DNA from 2 places in the Chelativorans composti genome. Region 2 is predicted to be linked to the other one. Evidence: riboswitches for the same ligand, from Rfam matches in the RefSeq annotation. Region 2 holds a riboswitch; the other holds the start of a gene.
What was found. A riboswitch is a leader RNA that binds a small molecule or an ion and turns the genes downstream of it on or off. The one in region 2 is predicted to bind glycine.
Positions count from the first base shown of each region.

Region 1: another riboswitch for glycine. It lies ahead of gcvT (glycine cleavage system aminomethyltransferase GcvT); the one in region 2 lies ahead of ABD906_RS11355 (L,D-transpeptidase).

Region 1 is NZ_BAABGS010000074.1:47,523-58,417, reverse strand. It holds gene ABD906_RS14570 (MFS transporter) at 1-356, opposite strand, end outside; gene gcvP (aminomethyl-transferring glycine dehydrogenase) at 601-3,399, opposite strand; gene gcvH (glycine cleavage system protein GcvH) at 3,470-3,835, opposite strand; gene gcvT (glycine cleavage system aminomethyltransferase GcvT) at 3,842-4,945, opposite strand; glycine riboswitch at 5,096-5,183, opposite strand; gene ABD906_RS14550 (VOC family protein) at 5,451-5,930, shown strand; gene ABD906_RS14545 (MFS transporter) at 6,248-7,483, opposite strand; gene ABD906_RS14540 (BA14K family protein) at 7,971-8,405, shown strand; gene ABD906_RS14535 (TIGR00645 family protein) at 8,554-9,054, opposite strand; gene ABD906_RS14530 (YbaK/EbsC family protein) at 9,286-9,756, opposite strand; gene ABD906_RS14525 (MBL fold metallo-hydrolase) at 9,780-10,613, opposite strand; gene ABD906_RS14520 (TatD family hydrolase) at 10,616-10,895, opposite strand, start outside.
Region 2 is NZ_BAABGS010000064.1:7,405-18,299, reverse strand. It holds partial or broken gene pstC (phosphate ABC transporter permease subunit PstC) at 1-243, shown strand, start outside; gene pstA (phosphate ABC transporter permease PstA) at 243-1,553, shown strand; gene pstB (phosphate ABC transporter ATP-binding protein PstB) at 1,574-2,392, shown strand; gene phoU (phosphate signaling complex protein PhoU) at 2,403-3,134, shown strand; gene phoB (phosphate regulon transcriptional regulator PhoB) at 3,143-3,832, shown strand; gene ABD906_RS11355 (L,D-transpeptidase) at 3,963-4,646, opposite strand; glycine riboswitch at 4,941-5,028, opposite strand; gene ABD906_RS11350 (autotransporter family protein) at 5,111-8,236, opposite strand; gene ABD906_RS11345 (beta strand repeat-containing protein) at 8,239-10,895, opposite strand, start outside.

The DNA.
Region 1 (10,895 bases), on a different contig from region 2:
ACCGCCACCTGCAGAAGCGCAAAGGTGGTGTAGGACATGGCGTAGGACGACAGGAGGTAGCCACCTCCGAGCAGAAGGCTGCCCATGAGCAACGGAACCGTGGTGCCGAAGCGGTCGACGTAGCGGCCGATGAAGGCGTTGCCCAGCCCGAACCCCACCATGGTCGTGCCGAAGGCGAGCGACACATCGGCCCGCTGGACTCCGAAATCCGCCTGCACCGCCGGCAGCACGACGACCATGGACCACATGCCGACACCGCAGACAGTGCCGAAAATCAGGCAGATGCCGAGACGTATCCAGGCGTGAATGTCATCCGGCCGACGCTGTTCGGCCAGTTCGTGGCTCTTCTGCAGCATGGTTCCTCCCTTGGCCTATGGATAGCCCCGGGCGGAGAGAAAAGCCAGTCGGGCGATCCGGGGGGGCGGGGGAGGTTCCTAGTCGCCTGTTTGGGCGAGCAAACCGGAATCAGCATTGACGGCGCTGCAGGCGTCGTTTCCGTAACGGCGTGGTTCCGACATGTGTACCTGCGGACAATCTCCGCATCGAAAACGGCGGGCACCGGGCCCGCCATCTTCATGTCCGCTCAGCCGGATTACCAGGTCAGCTTGCGTAAGCCTCCACCGGCGAGCAGGCGCAGACGAGGTTGCGGTCGCCTGCCACGTTGTCCACGCGGGAGACGGGGGGCCAGTACTTGCTGGCCCAGTCCATGCTGCCGGAGGGGAAGGCCGCCTCGGCACGGCTATAAGGATGGGTCCACTCGCCGGCTAGCAGCTCCGCCGCCGTGTGCGGGGCGTTGACGAGCGGGTTGTCATCCTTCGGCCATTGGCCGTCGGCGACGCGCTTGGCCTCTTCGGCGATGGCGATCATGGCCTCGCAGAAGCGGTCGAGTTCTTCCTTCGGCTCGGACTCGGTGGGCTCGACCATCAGCGTGCCCGCCACCGGCCAGGACATGGTCGGCGCGTGGAAGCCGAAGTCGACGAGGCGCTTGGCGACGTCCTCGACGGTGATGCCGGCCGTCTCCTTGAGCACGCGCGTGTCGAGGATGCACTCGTGCGCCACGCGGCCGTTGCGGCCCTGATAGAGCACAGGATAGTGGTCCTTGAGCCGCTCGGCGATGTAGTTGGCGTTGAGGATCGCATGCTCCGTCGCCGCCTTCAAGCCCTTGCCGCCCATCATGCGGATGTACATCCAGGTGATCGGCAGGATCGAGGCGCTGCCGAACGGCGCGGAGGCGACCGCCTTGCCGCTGCCCAGCGACACGTGACCTGGCAGGAAGGGCTTAAGGTGCGACTTCACGCCGATCGGGCCGACGCCGGGACCGCCACCGCCATGCGGGATGCAGAAGGTCTTGTGCAGGTTCATGTGGCAGACGTCGGCGCCGATGTCGCCGGGTCGGGCAAGGCCCACCAGCGCATTGAGGTTGGCGCCGTCGAAGTAGATCTGGCCGCCGTGCTCGTGCACCAGCGAGCAGATGTCCTTCAGACCTTCCTCGAACACGCCATGCGTCGACGGATAGGTGATCATCAGGGCTGCCAGGTTGGCGCTGTACTGCTCCACCTTGGCCTTGAGATCATTCTGGTCGATGTCGCCGTGGTCCGTGCAGCGGACGACCACCACCTTCATGCCTGCCATGGCCGCCGAGGCGGGATTGGTACCGTGGGCTGAGGAGGGGATCAGGCAGATGTCGCGGTGCGTCTCGCCCCGCGACTGGTGGTAGCCGCGGATGGCGAGCAGGCCCGCATACTCGCCCTGGCTGCCAGCGTTCGGCTGCAGCGACACGGCATCGAAGCCAGTGATCGTGGCAAGCCAGGACTCCAGGTCGCTCGTAAGCTTCCGGTAGCCTTCCGTGTGCTCGGCAGGCGCGAAGGGATGCAGGTTGGCGACCTTCGGCCAGCTCACGGGCAGCATCTCGGCCGCGGCGTTCAACTTCATTGTGCAGGAGCCGAGCGGGATCATGGCGCGATCGAGCGCGAGATCCTTGTCGGCGAGGCTGCGCAGGAAGCGCATCATCTGCGTTTCCGAGCGGTTGGCGTGGAACACCGGCTGGGTGAGGAAGCCCTTGCCGCGCGGCGTGAACTTCACGTCCACCTGATCCGGTACGGAAACGCCAAGCAGCTCCGCAACCACCTTGAGGTCTTCCTCGGTCGTGGTCTCATCAAAACTGATGCCGACGGTGTGATCGTCCACCTTGCGAAGCAGGTAGCCGCGCTCTTTCGCATTTTCTATCAACGCGTTGGCGTCAGATTTTAGCGTAATGGTTACGGTGTCGAAGATGGCGTCGCCGGCAACTTCGAGGCCGGCGACCTTCACGGCGGCAAGCAGACGCTGCGCCAGCCGGTGGACCCGCTCGGCAATGGCCGTGAGGCCCTCGGGACCGTGCCAGATGGCATAGGCAGCGGCCATATTGGCGAGCAGGGCCTGCGCGGTGCAGATGTTGGAGGTCGCCTTGTCGCGGCGGATGTGCTGCTCGCGGGTTTGAAGCGCAAGACGATAGGCCGGGCGGCCGTGGGCGTCGACCGACTGACCGACGATGCGGCCCGGCATGATGCGCGTCAGACGGTCGGAGACGGCGCAGTAGGCGGCGTGCGGGCCGCCGAAGCCCATCGGCACGCCGTAGCGCTGCATGGAGCCAACAGCCACTTCCGCACCAAGCTCGGCCGGAGACTTCGACAGGAGCAGGGCGAGGGGATCGGCGACGAAGATGACGATCGCGTCGATCGCCTTGGCCGCCGCAATGATCTCGCCGTAGTCACGGAACACGCCATAGGTGTCCGGCCACGAAATCACGACAGCGAAGGTGTCATCGTCGACCGCGCCGGTGTCGACCTCGATGCCGAGAGGATCGGCGCGGGTCTCGATCACGTCGCGCGTCTGCGGATGCAGCTCGCCGGCGATGACAACGCGGTTGCGCTTGGAACGGTGATGGCGCCAGGCGATGCCAACGGCCTCGGCCGCGGCGGTGCCTTCGTCGAGCAGGGAGGCGGAGGCGACCGGCAGGCCGGTAAGTTCCGTCACCAGCGTCTGGAAATGGAACAGCATTTCCAGACGGCCCTGGCTGATCTCCGACTGGTAGGGCGTGTAGGCTGTGTACCAGGCCGGGTTCTCGAACATGTTGCGCTGGATGACCGCCGGGACGTGGGTGCCGTAGTAGCCCTGTCCGATCAGGCTCTTCATCACCACATTGCGGTTCATCTGCGCGGAGAGCTCCGCAAGGGCTTCCGCCTCGCTCACCGGCGCCGGAAGATCGAGCTCGGCTTCAAAACGGATGGATTTCGGTACGGCCTGCGCGATCAGCGTTTCCATCGAGGGGACGCCGAGCGCGGCAAGCATGGCCTTCACGTCCGCATCTCGGGGACCGATATGACGGGCGAGGAAGGATGGTTTGGTGCCGTTGGTCATGTCTGCTTCTCGTGAAAGAGGGGAAAACCGGCCCGGGCAAGGGGAAGGGGAGTCCGCGCCGGCCGAAACCTCAGAGCGTTGCCTTGTAGGCGTCTTCGTCCATCAGCTCGTCGAGCTGGGCTGGATTGCTGAGCTTCATCTTGAACAGCCAGCCGTCACCCATGGGGGCGGAGTTGACCAGCGCCGGATCGCTCGAGAGCGCGGTATTCACCTCGGTGATCTCGCCGTCCACCGGCGAATAGACGTCGGAAGCGGCCTTCACCGACTCCACGACGACAACCGCATCGCCCTTCGTGACCTGGCGGCCAGTCTCCGGGAGCTCCACGAAGACGAGATCGCCGAGCTGCTCCTGGGCGTAATCCGTAATGCCGACGACGGCGACGTCTCCCTCGAGACGGATCCACTCATGGTCAGAGGTGAAGTAGGTCTTGCTCATGCTGCCTTATCCTTTGCGGTAGCGGTGTGGCGTGAAGGGAAGGGGGGCAACCTGCAATTCGAGGCGGTTGCCGCGCACTTCCGTGAAAAGGGTGGTGCCGGGCTCGGCAAGTTCCTTCGCGACATAGCCCATCGCGACCGGGTGGCCGACGGAGGGGCCGAAGCCGCCCGAGGTGACACGGCCGACCGTGTTGCCGACGGCGTCGAGGATCGGAGCGCCGGCGCGCACCGGCTGGCGGCCGACCGGCTTCAGGCCGACGCGCTTCTCCTTGGCTCCTGCCGCGATGATGGCGCGGAGCGCATCGGCGCCGATGAAGTTGCCCGACTCGCGAACCGGCTTCGGAATGGCCCAGAGAATGCCGGCCATCACCGGATCGGTGGTCTCGTCAATGTCCTGGCCGTGCAGGCAGAGGCCGGCTTCGAGCCTGAGGCTGTCGCGCGCGGCCAGGCCAATCCACATGGCCCGCTCGTCGGCGAGGATCTTCGCGACGAAGGCTTCCGCCTCCTCAATCGGCATCGCCACCTCGAAGCCGTCCTCGCCGGTATAGCCCGAGCGCGAGGCGAACCAGCCGGGTCTGGGTTCGGTGGCGGTCATGAAGGTGAGGGTGGAAAGATCGAGCCCTGCGTTCGTCAGCACCGACTCGGCGTCCGGCCCCTGGAGCGCAATCAGCACGCGGGGCAGGGCTTCAATCGTGACGTCGAAATTGCCCGCGTTGGTGCGGAAATGCGCCTCATCCTTCGCGGCATTGCCGGCGTTGGCGACCACCATGAAGCGCGTGGGCGAAAGCTGGGTGATGATGAGGTCGTCGATAATGCCCGCCTTGTCGTTCAGCAGCATGGTGTACTTGCACTTGCCGATGCCGATGGCGGACGCATCGAGCGGGCAGACGAAGGAAAGGAACGTGGCAGCCCCGGCTCCCTCAACCAGAAACAGCTGCATGTGGGAAATGTCGAACAGTCCCGCCTTCTCGCGCGTGTGAAGATGCTCCTTCATCACGCCAGCAGGGTAGGTGATGGGCATGTTCCAGCCGGCGAAACCGCCGAACTTCGCTCCAGCCGCGATGTGAAGAGCTTCGAGTGGCAGGTGCCGACCAGTGTCAACGTTGCTCATTTAGCCTCCAGAGTCACACTCATGGCGTCGAATGACGACATGTCGAGTGCCCCTCTGTCGGAAGCCTGAGAGACTCGCATCGAAGCGAAACGCGTCCGATGCTTACACCTTCGGCGCGGAGACCCGTGTCTCCGACTTTCCAGAGTGTCTAACCTGCCTACGGTTCCTTTGCCTGAGAGATTTCCGGGCGCTTCCCCTTCGGCGGCAGCTCAAGGCTGCTCTCTCCCGCAGACAGGCGGGCCTGATCGGCCCACGACGCGCGTAACTTAGCCAAGTTGGATGGAAATGTCACCATATGGCGGGCACTTGGAACGGTAACTTCGCACAACAAACGTATCCGCTTTATTGTCGACGGGCTTCCGCAGGCGGTGTTCGCGCAGGTTTTCCGCCTCATGATCGCTCCATTTCGGCGTTAACCATAACGGGTGAGGGCGGTGAGGGCACGTTGCACATCTGTCCGGCGAAAGCGGAAGCAGAGTGCCGGACAGCGAACGGAGAAACGCCCATGACGCTCGCAAAGACCACCGTGTGCCTCTGGTACGACAAGGACGCAGAGGAAGCGGCCAACTTTTATGCGGAAGTCTTTCCGGACGGCCGTATGGTCCGGACGTATCGCGCGCCGGGAGATTATCCATCCGGCCAGCAGGGCGACGTGATCATGGTCGAATTCGTGGTCGCCGGCATTCCGTGCATCGGGCTCAATGGCGGCCCAACGGTCCAGCACAACGAGGCGTTTTCGTTTCAGATCTACACCGAGGATCAGGAGGAAACGGACCGCTACTGGAATGCGCTCGTCGCCAACGGCGGCGAAGAACGGGAGTGCGGCTGGTGCCGGGACCGCTGGGGCATCTCGTGGCAGATCATTCCGCGCACGCTGATGGAAGCCATGGCCGCTGGCGGCGGCGAAGCGCAGCGCGCGTTTCAGGCCATGATGCAAATGCGCAAGATCGACGTCGCCGCTATCGACGCAGCACGACGCGGCTGAGCAGGAAGGCTCCGTGCGCTGGAAACAAGGACATCTTTCAGGCTACCGAAGAAACCTTTCAGGCTACCGAAGAACCACGACCTTCGCTCCGGAAGATCCAGCAGGGAAGCCATGTAGCCGTACGCGAAGACAGCGAGAAATCCATCATTCCAAAAATCGCATAATATAGATTATGGAACTGTTGTGTGGATGCAGGTGCGGGCAAATGCGGTTCCGTCCGTCTTAATCCGCTTCAAGAACCTGGTTTGCCGGCCCAAACATGCACGGGAAGCGCGCCGTTTGCCGGATGCGACGAAAGGCAAAACGACGCCGGAGTTTCATTTGACCTCAGCCTTGTAAGCGGCGAACCAGAAGCCCGCGCACAGAATGAGCGACGCTGCGAGGATCGCCGCCAGCACAGCACCGTATCCGCCGCTGGCCTGCCAGATAAGCGCCGCGATCAAAGGCGCCGCGGCCTGCATGATGTTCATCGGCGCCACGAGCGAGCCGTTCACAGAACCGTAGGCTTGCCGCGTGACCATCTCCGGCACGGAAAGCCCCCGGACGATCGTCGCGATCCCGTTGGCTGCGCCGTAGACAGCCGCGATCCCGGCAAGAGCGATCACTTGCGGCGGCGCATAGGCAAATCCGATGACCGTCAGCGGAAAAATTGCCATGATGACCGATCCGACACGGCGCACGGGCGCTCGCGACGCGATGGTGCTGACGATCACCCGGCCGGCAACCTGAGCCGGACCGATGACCGCCAGGACCGTAACCACGCCCGAGGCATCCAGACCGCGCTCGAGCAGCAGCGGATAGAAATGGTAGGTCAGTGACGAGAATGCCGCCGCATAGGAAATCCAGGCGATCATCAGACCCCAGTACGCGGGCTTCTTCATCGCCGAGGCGACGGCCGCGCGCCCCGTGACAGGACCGGCGGGATCGGTGCTAAGAATGCGGGCTGCAATATCCCGGCCCGGGTCGATGGCGAAGAAATAGAGACCGCCGCAGATGAAGATGTTCACGGCCGCCATCCAGAGCAGCGCGCCGCGCCAGCCATGGGCGTCGATGAGCAGCTGGATCACCGGAATGAACACGGTGCTCGCGAAGCCACCCCAGAGCGTGAGGACAGTGATGCCCCTGCGGGCCTCCAGCGGCCCGACCCGACGCGCGATGACGGCGAACGCCGGCTCGTAGAGTGTGGCGGCCTGCATACAGCCCAGAAGCGTGAGAACCGCGTAGAACGCGGCAATGTCCGTCACCTGCGACCAGGCGGCCAGCAGAAGCCCTGCCGTGACAGACGCGCTGGTCATCAGCGCGCGTCCGTGGCCCCTGTCGATCGCCGCTCCCACGGGATAGGCCGCGACGCCCGCCAACAGCATGCCGCAGGTGGCGGCGCCGTAGAGCTCCGTCTTCGTCCAGCCGAGATCGGCCCGCATCGCCTCGGCGATAACCGGAAAGCCGTAAAAGAGCGTACCCCACGAGCAGATCTGCGCCGCGCCGAGCGCGCTGATGAACCGGTGCAGGTTCCCCGCACCCGAAGCCGTTGTCGTATCGCGTTCCGGCAGCATGGGTCCTCCCTCACCGAAGCCGGCGCTGCGGCCGGGGGAGCGCCTCTGCCTTCCGGTCGGTGGCCACGAGCGGTCGCCTGCCGCGGGCCGCCAGCGCGGACGCGTGGGAAATCGTCATGCAATCTGCTCCCTGGTTCGGGCTGGGAGCCCCCTGCCCTTGTCCCTGTCCCGGCGGACCCGGCCCTCCCGCCTGGCCTGACGGCGATTCACCATGGAATTTGATCCGGTTTGTCCCGGGGCCTGCAAGTCAAATCGCTTCGGGGCATTGGCTTTCCGCTTCGGCTATGGGTTGAAATGTCCGCGGTGGAACACGCAACAGCGCACGCGACCGGCCGGGCGGAACTCTGAATCGCCCGCGATGACGGACGCCGGTGACGCGCACACCGATCCCAATCGCAGCGGCCAAGCAAAGTAGCTGGCTAACGGCATTCATTGCGCGTTCATCGGCTTTCCGATAAGCTAACAACTATCAACATGGGGAACCGTCATGAAGAAGGCCCTTTCATCCTTCCTGGTCGCCACGATGCTGGTTGCAGCAGCATCGCCGGCTCTGGCGCAGAGCAAGCACCATCGTCCGCCATTTCCGCCCGGGCCGCCTCCGGCGCACCATCCGCGGCCTCCCTATCCGCCCCCGCCGCCACGTCCGCCGCATCCCCCGCGGCCACCGCATCATCACAAGCACGACGCCGGCCGGGATCTGGCGATCGGAGTGCTGGGCGCAATTGCCGGTGCCGCCATTGCGGGCGCGGTGAACTCCAGCAACAATCCGCCTCCGCCGCCGCCGGGCCAGTATGCGCGCCCGGGCGAGCCGTGGTCTCCCGAGTGGTACCGTTACTGCTCGCAGAAGTACCGGTCGTTCGATCCGCAGACGGGCACGTACGTCACCTATGGCGGAGAGCGCCGCTTCTGCGTGATGCGATAGGCGGGAAGATACCGTCGATTGAGGGGCCGGCCTGTCCGGCCCTTTTCGTTTGCCTGGGTGAGGCTTGCACAGATCCGCCCCTGCCCCAACAAGAAAGCCGTCGGAGCGCTTCCGGCGGCCGTGGCATGGCCTCGATGGCGTTTTCCCGTCAGTGGTGCGTCTTCATGATCTTTTCGAGGAAGCCGAGCAGCAGCGCCGAGACCACGAAGGTCAGGTGCATGAGCGTGACCCACATGAGATGCGTGGAGTCGTATTTCTCGGCATCGAGGAAGATCTGCAGCAGGTGGATCGAGGAGATGGCGACGATGGACGAGGCGACCTTGATCTTGAGGCTGCCGGTATCGAGCTTGCCGAGCCAGGAAATCTCCTCGTTCTCGGCGTCCTCGAAGCGGCCGACGAAGTTCTCGTAGCCGGAAATCATGACCATCACGATCAGGCCGCCGACCAGGGTGGCATCGATCAGACCCAACATCGCGAGAATCATGCTTTCCTCGTTGTACTCGAAAAAGTGGGCGGCCACCTTGCCGAGCTTGAAGAGGAAGGAAACGGCGTAGACGCCCAGCGCGACCGCCAGGCCGATGTAGAACACCACCAGGATCCAGCGCGCGGACAGGATGGTCCGTTCGATCAGCAGTTCCAGAGCTTTCATTGTTGTCCGTGTGCGTGAGGCTTGCGAAAGACCGGCAAAATTTACATGAGTCTCGATCCGGACACAGCGGCGTCTTCGAGCGCGGAACGATTGGTCGCGGGTAAGCTGCCGCGACCTGCAGGTGTCAGCGGCCAGGGCAATTCAGATCTTGAGGAAAACCCTGACCGCTCTCAGCCATGTATTTCTCGGAAGTTCCAGACGGAGACCGGTCCCCACCTTTCCGCGACCGCGCTAGGACGCGATTTCCGCGACAGCGGCGCCGGCGGCCTTGATGAGCGCGTTAGGCTCGGCCTGGAACACGGCGTCGTGCGCGCCGGCGGCGGCCCAGACGAACTCGTACTCGGTCAGGCCCTTGTCCGCATAGCGGCGGACGGTCTCCGGATGGCCGAGCGGCGACACGCCGCCGATGGCAAAGCCCGTCTCCTCACGGATGCGGCGCGGATCGGCACGCGAAAGCGGCTCTCCCACCAGGGTCTGCGCCTTGTGCAGGTCGAGCATCTTCGAGCCGCGCACCATGAACAGATAGAGCCTGCCCGACTGTTCCCCCGCGAAAACCAGCGACTTCACGATCTGATCCACCGCGCAGCCGCACTGCTGGGCGGCTTCCTCCGCGGTCCGGGTGGACTCGCCCATGCGCTTCACCTCGATGGGCAGTCCGGCGGCGTTGGCCGCGGCAATGACACGATTGATGCTCTTCGACACGGGTTCCCCTCCCTGTTGTTCAATCAATTGGATGGAATGCAATCAGATGGAATGGTGGTTTCGATCACCAGGCCGTCGTAGGCCGGTTCGACATGATCCGGCGTCGCATCCTGCACGGCCCGGTAGTCCAGCGGCACGTGCATGTGGGTAAGCACGGCCCGTTCAGGCTTCAGCCGCTCGATCCACTCGAGCGCTTCCTTCAGCGACAGATGGTTCGGGTGCGGTGCGTATTGGAGCGCGCCGATCACCAGCAGTTCAAGACCTTGCAGATGCGGCAGGGACTGCGGGTAGAAATCGTTGATGTCCGAGCAGTAGGCGAACGGCCCGATGCGGAAGCCCAGGCAATGGATGAGCCCGTGCTGATGCGGCAGGGGCAGGAAGGTGAGCGGCCCCCCGTCCCCGTCGATCGTGAACGGCACGTAGTGCTCGATCCGGTGCCCGGTGAGGATCGGTGGATAGTCGCTGCCTGGCGGTGTCTCGAAGCAATAGCCGAAGCCCTCGATAAGACGCGCCATGGTCGCGTCGTCCGCATAGACATCCATGCGCTTGCGCTGCACCTGAACGTAGCCGCGCAGGTCGTCGATGCCGTGGATGTGGTCGGCGTGCGGATGGGTATAGACTGCGGCATCCAGCCGCTTCACGCCGGCGCGGATCATCTGTTCGCGGAAATCGGGGCCGGTGTCGATGACGACGGTGGTCTTTGCCCCATCCGGCCGGATGCGCTCGACGAGTGCGGAGGCGCGAAGGCGCCGGTTGCGCGGATTGGACGGATCGCAGGCGCCCCATTCGCCCGTGATGCGCGGCACGCCCGGCGACGAGCCGCACCCGAGGATGGTGAGCCGCAGTCGGTCGGACATGCTCAGATTTCCCTCGCGAGCTCCCTTGGAACCTTGGTGAACAGGCGGAAGAAGTTCTCTGTCGTGATCCGCGCGATCTCTTCCGCCGTCACACCGATGGTATCGGCCAGCACGGCCGCCGTCTTCGCCACGAAGGCGGGTTCATTGCGCTTGCCGCGGAAGGGAACCGGCGCAAGGTAGGGCGCATCCGTCTCGACCAGAAGGCGATCCGTGGGCACGGTTTTCGCTATATCCCTGATCTCCTGCGAGTTCTTGAAGGTGAGGATACCGGAGAAGGACACA
Region 2 (10,895 bases):
GCCATCGGCGAGACGATGATCGTGGTCATGGCGGCCGGCCTGATCGCGAAGGTCACGCCCAATCCGTTCGATGCGGTAACCACCGTCACAGTGCAGATCGTCACGCTGCTGACCGGCGACAGCGCCTTCGACAATCCGAAGACGCTGGCCGCGTTCGCCCTGGGACTCCTCCTGTTCCTGATCACCCTCGGCCTCAACCTCATCGCGCTGCACATGGTGCGGCGGCGGCGGGAGACATACTGATGGACCAGACCGCGACAATTTCCACCGCACAGTTCGGCGCGACGGACGAGCCCGGCCAGCAACCGGCAATTGCCCTCAACCGGGGGAGGTCACGCCATGCGGCGGACCGGCGGCTACGCCTGGCGGGGCTTGCCGCCGTCGGCCTTGCGCTCTGGTTCCTGGTGCTGCTGTTTTCAAGCCTGGTCGTCACGGGCTACTCCGCCTTCACCCAGGTCACCGTCAGGATCGAAGCCGACCTCTCGTCACTGGCAGGAAAGAGAGAGCAGGAAATCCGCGACGCCAACTGGCGGGCCATCCTGCGTGACGCGCTGCGCGGACTCGCGCCCGATCTGCCGAAGCGCGACGAACGCGCATTCTTTGCCCTGTTCACCCCCTCGGCCCATTATCTGCTGCGCGATGCGGTGCTGGCCGACCCATCCATGCTGAGGGACGGGGCCACATTTCATATTCCGCTTGCGGACACGGCGGACCGTTTCGCCAAGGGCGAGATCGAGCGCAGCCTGCCGGAAGACCAGCGCCGCCTCACCGATGTTCAGATTTCCCATCTCGACCGGCTCGAGACTGCGGGACGTCTCGAACGCTCCTTCAACACCGGCTTGTTCCTCAACTCCGACAGCCGCTTTCCGGAGCTTGCGGGGTTGAAGGGTGCGATCGTCGGCTCCTTCTGGCTGCTCGCGGTCTGTTTCGCCCTGAGCTTCCCCATCGGCGTGGCGGCAGCTGTCTGGCTGGAGGAGTTTGCGCCAAGGAGCCGCTTTGCGACCCTTGTCGAGATCAACATCAATAATCTGGCCGCCGTACCGTCGGTCGTGTTCGGCCTGCTGGGACTGGCGGTTCTTCTCGGCTGGTTCGGCCTGCCGCGCTCGACGCCGCTCGCCGGCGGTATCGTGCTCGCGCTGATGACCATGCCCACGATCATCATCGTGAGCCGCGCGGCGCTCAAGCAGGTGCCGGCGGCAATCATGGAGGGAGCACTCGCCCTCGGCGCGACGAAGCACCAGGCCATCCTGCACCACAAGTTGCCGCTAGCGATGCCGTCGATCCTGACGGGCGCGATCATCGGTCTCGCGCAGGCGCTGGGCGAGACGGCACCGCTGCTCCTGATCGGCATGAACGCCTTCATCGCGGGCGATCCGGGCGGCCTCCTTGATCCGGCCACGGCATTGCCCACGCAGATCTACATCTGGGCCGACAGCCCCGAGCGGGGCTTCCTTGCCCGCACGGCCGCGGCAATCCTTGTGCTGATCGGCTTCCTGGTTCTGATGAACGGCCTCGCCGTCTTCCTGCGGCAGCGGCTGGCCAAGCGGTGGTAACGACAATGGAGGCGAAAGCCATGTTTCAGGAGACTTCTTCCCAGGCCGCTGCGGTGGCCGAGATCACTTCGGGCGGACTGCTCGCACCAAAGATCTCGGCGCGCAGGCTCAATGTCTTCTACGGTCACAAGCAGGCGCTGTTCGATGTCGATCTCGACATATTTCCCCGTGGGGTAACTGCCCTTATCGGCCCGTCCGGCTGCGGCAAGTCGACCTTTCTGCGCTGCCTCAACCGGATGAACGACACGATCGAGAATTGCACCGTCACCGGTTCGGTGCTGCTCGAAGGCGTTGATATCCTGGCTTCCGACATCGACGTGACCGCCCTTCGCTCGCGCGTGGGCATGGTGTTCCAAAGACCCAATCCGTTTCCAAAGTCGATCTTCGACAACGTGGCCTACGGCCTGCGCATCCACCGGCTTGCACAAAGCCGCTCGGAGCTTGAGGATAGGGTCGAGGCCAGCCTGCGCGGTGCGGGCCTGTGGGATGAGGTGAAGGACCGGCTGCGCGAATCGGGGACAAGCCTTTCCGGCGGTCAGCAGCAGCGATTGTGCATTGCCCGCGCGATTGCGCTGGAGCCTGAAGTGATCCTGATGGACGAGCCCTGTTCGGCCCTTGATCCGGTAGCGACCGCGAAGGTGGAGGAACTGATCGGCAGGCTGAGCGAAAACTACACGATTGTTATCGTCACCCACTCCATGCAGCAGGCTGCGCGCGTGTCGCAACGCACGGCCTTCTTTCACATGGGCAGGATTGTCGAAGAGGGCGATACGCGCGAAATCTTCACCAATCCGAAGGACGAGCGGACCGAAAGCTACATCACCGGCAGGATCGGATAAGGAGCAAGGAATGCAGGACCGCCAGCACATTGTCAGCGCATTCGACGAGGAACTGCACCGGATCGAGTCCCTCATTCTGGAGATGGGCGGGCTGGTCGAGACGCAGATCGAGGATGCGGCAGAGGCGCTCGTGCGCCGAGATGTCGAGCTTGGCGACTCGGTGCGCGATCGGGACCGCCATGTCGACACGCTCAACGCCCGCATCGACGAGGAGGTCGTGCGCCTGCTCGCCCTGCGCCAGCCGCTCGCGGAAGACCTGCGCTTTGCCGTGAGCGCGTTGAAGATCGCTGCCGCCCTGGAGCGCATAGGCGACTACGCCAAGAATATCGGCAAGCGTAATACGATCATCGCCCGTTCGGAGGTCCTGCAGCCGGCCTCCCGTTCCATCCGCCGGATGAGCGCGCTGGCGCGCGACATGGTGCATGATGTGCTGGACGCCTATCTCCGGCGCGACCTGCCGCTGGCGGAGGAGGTTCGCCGCCGCGACCAGGAGGTGGACCACATGCACAACGCGCTCTTCCGCGAGCTGCTCACTTACATGATCGAGGACCCGCGCAACATCACGCCCTGCATGCACATGCTGTTCGTCGCCAAGAATGTAGAGCGCATCGGCGACCATGCCACGGCCATCGCCGAGCAGGTGGCCTATATGCTTACTGGTGAAATGCCCGGAGCTGACCGCCCGAAAGCGGACGCCACCAGCTTCACCGCGCCGGGCCGGGAGGACGAAAAGCAGGGATGACGGGGGACCTGAAGCCGAAGGTGCTCGTTGTCGAGGACGAGCCGGCGCAGATGGAGATGCTGGCCTACAACCTTGAAAAGGCAGGCTTTGCCGTGCTGCGCGCCGTGGACGGCGAGGAGGGGCTTCTGGTCGCCCGGGAGAGCGAGCCCGTGCTGATCGTGCTCGACTGGATGCTGCCGTCCCTTTCCGGCATCGAGATCTGCCGCAGGCTGCGGGCTGATCCTGCCACCAGGGCGATCCCGGTCCTGATGCTGACGGCCCGCGGCGAGGAGGACGATCTCGTGCGCGGCCTCGATACCGGCGCGGATGACTACGTGGTGAAACCCTATTCCGTCACCGAGCTGCTCGCGCGGATGCGCGCGCTCCTGCGCCGCACGAGCCCCGCCTCGGCGGGCGAGATCCTGCACTATGGCGATATCATCCTGGATCCGGAACGCCACCGGGTGGAGCGCGCCGGCCATCCGCTGCATCTAGGTCCGATCGAATATCGCCTGCTGACGGTTTTCATGGAGCGGCCGGGTCGTGTCTGGAGCCGCGAGCAGCTGCTCGACCGGGTCTGGGGACAGGATGCGGATATCGACTTCCGCGCAGTGGACGTGGCCGTCGGCCGCCTGCGCAAGGCGCTGAGCCTGCCCGGCGGCCCCAACCCGATCCGCACCGTCCGCGGCGCAGGCTATGCGCTCGATCTGGAAGGGTGAGGAGACCCGGCGATGGTAGCTCCGGGGCAGAGAGCAGAGGCTGGTCCTGTGGCATTTCTCATACCCGGAAATTGCAAACCGGGACTGGCGCTGACACCTCTGAGCTGGCCGCTCGGGACCGCCGCCGGCCCTACACCAGAACGACAATCGGAGAACCCCATTTCACCTCCTGGTAGAGGTGAATGATGTCCTGGTTCAGAAGCCGCACGCAGCCTGACGAGATGGCCTTGCCTATCGTGTGAGCCTCACCGGTTCCGTGCAGACGGTAAAGCGTGTCCCGGTTGCCTTGATGGATGTAGAGGGCTCGTGCGCCAAGTGCATTGTCGGGCCCCGGCGGCTGACCGTGCCGCCACTTCTCCAGGGACGGCTGGCGCGCAATCATGTCGGCCGGAGGGGTCCACACGGGCCACTCGCGTCCATAGGCGATGTGCCCCCGTCCGGACCACTCAAACCCCGCTCGGCCGACTCCCACGCCGTAGCGAGTGGCAGTTCCGTTGTCGCGGACATGATAGAGGTATCGATTGAGCGTATCGACAATGACCGTTCCGGGCCTCTCCGGGGTGGGGTAATCGACGACCGCCCGGACAAACACGGGATCGAGCTGGCTCAAGTCGACCGCCGGGATCGGGAAACGCTCCTCGGCCATCGCCCGGTACATCAGCATGGCTTCTGCGGAGAATGCGGGAGGAGCTGGTTCGGGTACGATTTCTTCCGAACGCGGAAGGGAAGTGGTGCAGCCCGATAGGGCCAGTCCGGCGGCGCTTGCGAAACCGCTGAGAAACAGTCGTCGGTCGATGGGGCGCGATGTGGTCATGAAACGTCCTGTCAATTGGCAACACGCGCGCCCCCTGTGCAGGGGCGCGTCGATGGCGGCCCGCCCCGAAGCTTCCGCTGAGGAGGCAGGCGGCCGGATCTGTCGAAGGGAGTCGGTTTCAGCGCGTTACGGCGCGTGGGTGTGCTTCGGGCTCAAGTCAGGCTCCATAAAGGGCACGCCAGGCGATGGCGTTGGAGCCCCCTCTGTCATTGGCCTGAGAGCATCGCCGATCTGCGTCAGGCAGTATCAGCTTACACCTTGGGCGGGAGCTGCCGCTCCGCTTTTCAGAGTGTTGTCCATCAAGCGGTCCGGTTGCCTGAGAGTTTCCGGGGCGGTTGCTCCTTCGGCGGTCGGCGGGCCGACTCTCTCCCGCTTGTCGGGGAAAACATGCCCGCGCAGAGCAGAACGTGCAACCAGGCTCCGGTGAACACACCGTTCACACCCGCCACGGCCTTACCTCCTGCTCAGAACCGGACCGACAGGCGGGCGCCGCCAGAGAACTGCTGCTGGTCTCCGTTGAAGAGAGCCGAGCCGCCGAGTTCGAAGGAAGCGTTCTCCGTCAACCCCACCTTGAGCGAAGCGCCCAGCGTCCCGAACACGCGCTGCCGCTTGTCGGTAATGGTGTAGCTCGGCCCGTCCTCCGGCAGACCATTGAGCCGCAGTGTCGACGACCAGTCCTTCTCTCCCACGAAGGCCAGCAGGCCGGCCTTGATCGAGCCCTCGACCGGCATGCCACCGGTCGTGAACGACGAGCCGAACTCGATGGACGGGTTGATGACGCCGACCGTGTGGTTGATCGGCCCCACCGTCAGTCCATAGAGATCGCCCTGCTGCTCGCGATAGCCTGACTGGTGCAGGTAGAGGATGCCCGCATCGAGCTGTGGCCTCACATAGGCCCTCTCGCCCAGCGCAAAGGTGTGCGACAGATGTGCCATGGCCGAGAACCAGCTGAGGTTGGGGTCGCCCGTATGAACCACCTCACCCTCGGGCGTGGTGACCAGTCGCTCGATATCGAAGCTGCCGAACCCGGCCGAAACCGTGGCGCCGACGGATGTGGCCCCGATTTCACGCTTCAGCCCCAAGCCGGCATGGAAGCGCGGCCCGTTGGCCGAGAACTTGCGCGCATCGACGTCCGACGCCTCCAGGCCGAGCGCGACGCTCGCGAACCAGTCCTGGGCGACCTCGACCTTGACACCGCCGAACATGCCGACGTCGTTGGCCGTGTAGCCGAGATTGTAGCGGCCGGAGTCGCGCTTGTTGTGGGCGCCGTTGATCTGGAACCAGCCGCAATAATCCGGGCTGCTGACGCGCAGGCCGCCCAGTTCAAAGCCGGGGCAGTCCTGCAACCCGCCGGAGAAGCGCAGGGCCGCCTGGACCGTCGCCTCTGCCGGGGCAAACAGTTCGGCGGGAGCGAAGCCGGCATAGAACTCCAGCAACTCATCGAAGTCCTCGATGCCATGGATCGTATGGAGCAGGTTATCGATGAAGCTGTATTCGTCGCCCGCGTTGTTCTGGCGGAAGCGCAGCAGATCGTCGAGATGCGCGCCGAAGTTGGTATGGTTTTGCGTTATGTTCGCCGCGACCGTCCCCGGAACCCGGTCCGGATCGTTCGCCCAAGGTGCGTAATCGATGGAGTAGGAGAGGGTGATCGCCTCACCGCCTCCCGACTGGCTGACCTGGGACAGGGAATACGCCACCGTCGCGGTACTCGAAACCGATAACTGATTGAAGTTGAATGGTACCTCAGAGTTTACGATCGTGATGGTGCCAGACTTGCTGCTGACAGTTCCCTGGCTGGCTGGCAGCACGGTGCCCCCTAGTCCGGGATTGTTCGAACCGCTGGTGACTGTGATCAGGTCATTGGCGCCGCCAGGTACGTAGTCGACGACGAGCGTTCCCAGATTTGTCTGGGCGAGTAATCCGGTGAACCCGGTTGAGCCGATGGTGCCGACCGTGCCGGCGGACATTGTGCCGAGGTTGGTCAGGCTGCCGCGCTCGCCGAGATTCATGGTCGCGCCCAGTCCGAAGGTGCCCGACTCGATATTGATGATTTCGATCGGGCCGCTTACGCCGTTCTGGTCATTCGCCTTTGACAGTACGGACCCTTCGATGACGCCGTAGTTGTTCACCGTCAGGCTGGAACCGTTTGTGCGGATGACATAGTCGGTTGGATCGGTGCCCTCGTTGCGGATGGTGCCATTGTTGTTGAGGGTATTGTTGGTGCCGTCGAACAGGGCGACGGTCTCGGCTCCGGCCGCGCTGGTCGACACCGTCGCGCCTTCGGCCACGGTGATGGATATCGTGCCATTGGTGGCGCCTTGGCTCTGGGCGAGGATGGCGCGGCCGTTCTCGCCCGAAGCGATGATGTCGGCGTTCACGTTGATGGAGATGTTCCCGGCCGTGTTCTTCTGATCGGTAGTATCGCCTGCCGACTGAGCGGCGATGCTGTTCTCCGTCGGAATCTTCGTGCTGCCCGCCGTGCTCTGGGCGATGACGCCGTGTGCGCCGCTGCCGGACACCTTGATCGCCCCATTGTTGGTGATCGAGATATCGCCGCCGTTGCCGAGATCGCCGGCGCTACCGGCGACAAACATGCTGCCGGGGTGCGCGATGCTGCCGGAAACGCTGACAATGCCGCCTGAGCCGCCCGTCGACTGGGCCAGTATGCCATGCGCATCTTGTCCGGTTGTCGTGATGGAGCCTGTCTGGATGGTGACCTTGCCGCCGTTGCCGCCGTCGCCAGCCGAGTTCTGGACGACCAGGCCGGCGCCGATGTTGAGGTTCTCCCATTTCTGAGACCAGCCCGTCTCGACATCGCCGGCGGCGCCGCCGCCACCGCCGACCGACTGGGCGAAGACGCCCACGGCGCCCTTGCCGTAAGTCTCGATACCGCCGGAGAGGTCGACCGTAACGTCTCCGCCGTCGCCGCCGCCGCTGCCGAAACCGCCCACGGTGACGGCCGCCCACACGCCGCCGGCCCCGGCGCCGCCTGTGCCGCCGCCGCCACCGATTGACTGGGCGTGGATGCCGTAGGCCTGCTTACCGACGGTAATGATCGAGCCGGTCCCGCTGATTGACACGCTGCCACCATGGCCGCTCGCGCCTTCAGAGCCGCCGATGTTCACCGTGACGTTGTTGAAGTTCGGTGTGAAGGTGAAGGCGCCAGGCAGGCCGGCGAACGTGTTCGCCGCGTCGTTGTTGGTCCAGGCCGAGATGCCGAGAGCGCCGTTGCCGCCGTCGCCGCCGCCGCCCCCGATGGAGCGCGCGGCTATGCCATGGCTGAGGTCGCCGTAGGTGAGTATTACGGCATCATGCTCGACTGAGACGTCCCCACCATCGCCGGCCGCGCCGCCGTTGCCGCCTACCGAGGCCGTCAGCGACAGGCTGACCTTGGTGGTCTTGTTCTCGGACGAGCCTTGCGACGGCTTGCACTCGTAGCCCGTATTGTCGGAGACCATCTGGCAGATGCCGTTGAAGGAGAAGGATGCCGACGACGTGGAACCGCCGTCACCTCCGCCGCCGCCGATGCTGGCCGCATAGATGCCGCGCGAATAGGCATCGAGCGTGGTAATGAGGGCGTTGTTTGTCACCTTCACCGTGTTGCCGTTGCCGCCGCTGCCGCCCTTACCGCCGACGTCGACTTTGCGGTGACGTTAAACTGGGTGGTGTTGTCGCCCGAGTCGTCCGAGTCTCCGGGCAGGGGGGAGACGTTGATGTTTGCGGCCTTCCCGCCCTTGCCGCCGCCGCCGCCGATGCTCATGGCAGCGATGCCATCCGATCCACCAAGATTGGTGGTGATGTCGCCGGTGGAACTGACCGTTACCGTACCGGCGTCGGCGCCTTTGCCACCTTCGCCGCCAAGATTGACATCGATATTGAAGGCATTGCCCTTCTGCCCCGTGACCAGGACGGAGTAGGCCGAGCCGGCCTTTCCGCCGTTGCCGCCGATGGACTGGGCCAGAATGCCGATACCACCGAAGTCGTAGGTGGAGATGCTCCCGCCGGTGGTGACGGTCACGCCACCGCCGGTTCCGCCATTGCCGCCCGATCCGCCGATCGACACCCCGACTTCACCGGAATACTCGCCGCCGGTGGCGCTCGCCTGCGCGATGAAGCTGCCATGGCCGCCGCCGCCGCCGATGGATTGGGCCAGGATGCCCATTGAAAAGACTTCGTAGGTCTCGATGGAGCCGGTGCTCGTCACGTTGACATTACCGCCCTTGCCGCCGTCGCCGCCGCTGCCGCCGACCGAGACCGCCGCCGTGCCCATCGACAGGGCCGAAGCGTTGACGACACCCTTGGCATTGCCACCGCCACCGCCGATGGACGAGGCTTCGATGCCGCTGGAGGCCATGCCTTCGGTGATGATGCTGCCCTGGTTGTTGACGGTAACGGTTCCGGCATTGCCGCCATTGCCGCCGTGGCCGTTGATGTCGACATTGGCATCGGCGCCGGCGAACAGATTGGCCGACGCGACGAAGCCGGAGGAACCGCCCGAGCCGCCCACGCTCATGGCGAGAATGCCTTCTGAAAGCACGCCTGTGGTGTAGATGGTGCTGTCGGCAGAGGTCGACACGTTGACGTCACCGCCCGCACCGCCGACGCCGCCATTGCCGCCGACGCCGACCCCGATCGGTATGCCGCCGCTGATCTGTCCGGTCATCGTCAGGCTGCCTGCGCCACCACCGCCACCGGCGCTGATCGCGCGAATACCGTCGGACTCGTCGCCAGCCGTATTGAGCGTGCCATCAAGCGAAACCGTAACCGTGTTGCCGTTACCACCTGCGCCACCCTTGCCGCCGACCGCGACGTTGACGGACTGGCTCGATGAACCGGTAAGCGCGGCGGTCATCTGGGCCGAACCGCCACCGCCGCCGGTGCTGATCGCCTCGACTGCCGCAGACGCATGGCCCGAAGTGGTCACATTGGTGGCGGAGACCTGAACCGTCCCGGCATCGTTGCCGCTGCCACCATTGCCGCCGACCGACGTTGACAGCGACATGCCGCTGTTGAGCGTGCCCGACACGGTGATGCCGGAGTTGCCGCCGCCGCCGCCGATCGAGTGGGCGAGAATGCCCGCCGAGTTGGCACCGGCGGTGGTGATGGTGCCTGACTGCTGTTTCACCGTGACATCGTTGCCCGTGCCGCCGTCGCCGCCGTCACCGCCGATGCCCACGTTGATCGAGCCGCCCGTGGAGATGACGCTCGCTGACACTGACGTGCCTGCTGTACCGCCGCCACCGCCGGTGGAATGGGCCAGGATGCCCTTGGAGTGGTCGCCGGTGGTCGAAATGTCTCCGCTCCAGGTGACGGAAACCTTGTCGGCCGTTGAACCGGTTCCGCCCTTCCCCCCGATCGAAGTATTGATCGTGAGCGCCGTCAGCGTGGACCCGCTGATGGCCATGCCGCCATGGCCGCCACCGCCACCGACGGACTGGGCCTTGATGGCATCGGAATGATCGCCGGATGTCGAAAGCTTTCCGGACCCCGAAACCGTCACCGCTGCCGCGGTGCCGCCGCCACCGCCGTTGCCGCCGATTGTTGAGGTCAGCGATACCAGGGAGGCGCCGGTGACGTTGATGGCCATGCCGCCATGTCCGCCATCGCCGCCTGTGCCTCCCATGGTCACGCCGACATCGGTAAGGTCGATGGGGGCGATGCTGACAGTGGTGCCGCCATCGCCGCCGCCGACACTCTGCAGGAACACGCCGCGGGACTGCTCGCCCTTGGTAGAGATCGTCCTCCCCGCGGCACCGGCATCGGTGTACGTCACGTTTCCGCCATCGCCGCCTTGGCCGCCGGTGCCGCCGAAAGTCGTGCTGATGCCGGTGTTGAGTGAACCGGAGTTGGAGCCCTTGCCACCGCCGCCGCCCACGCTTTGTACGAAGATGGCGTCGGCATAATTTCCCGTTGTCGTGACGGTGCCGGCATTGGTGACGGAGACATCGCCGCCGTTGCCTCCCTGGCCGCCCGAGCCGCCGATCGTGGTGAGGGCGCCAAAGGTATTGTGCGCAGTGCCACCGCCACCGCCCACGCTCTGGGCAAGCAGGCCGGTGGCATACTCTCCACTGGTGTCAATCGAAGCGGCGTGGCTGACCGTAACCTTGCCGCCGCTGCCGCCAGTGCCGCCCTGGCCGCCAATGCTCACCACGCCTGTGGCCGCACCGCCATCACCGCCGCCGCCGCCGTTGCTCGTGGCGTAAAGGCCAATGGCGTACTGGCCCGTGGTCGACAGGGAGACGCCGCTGA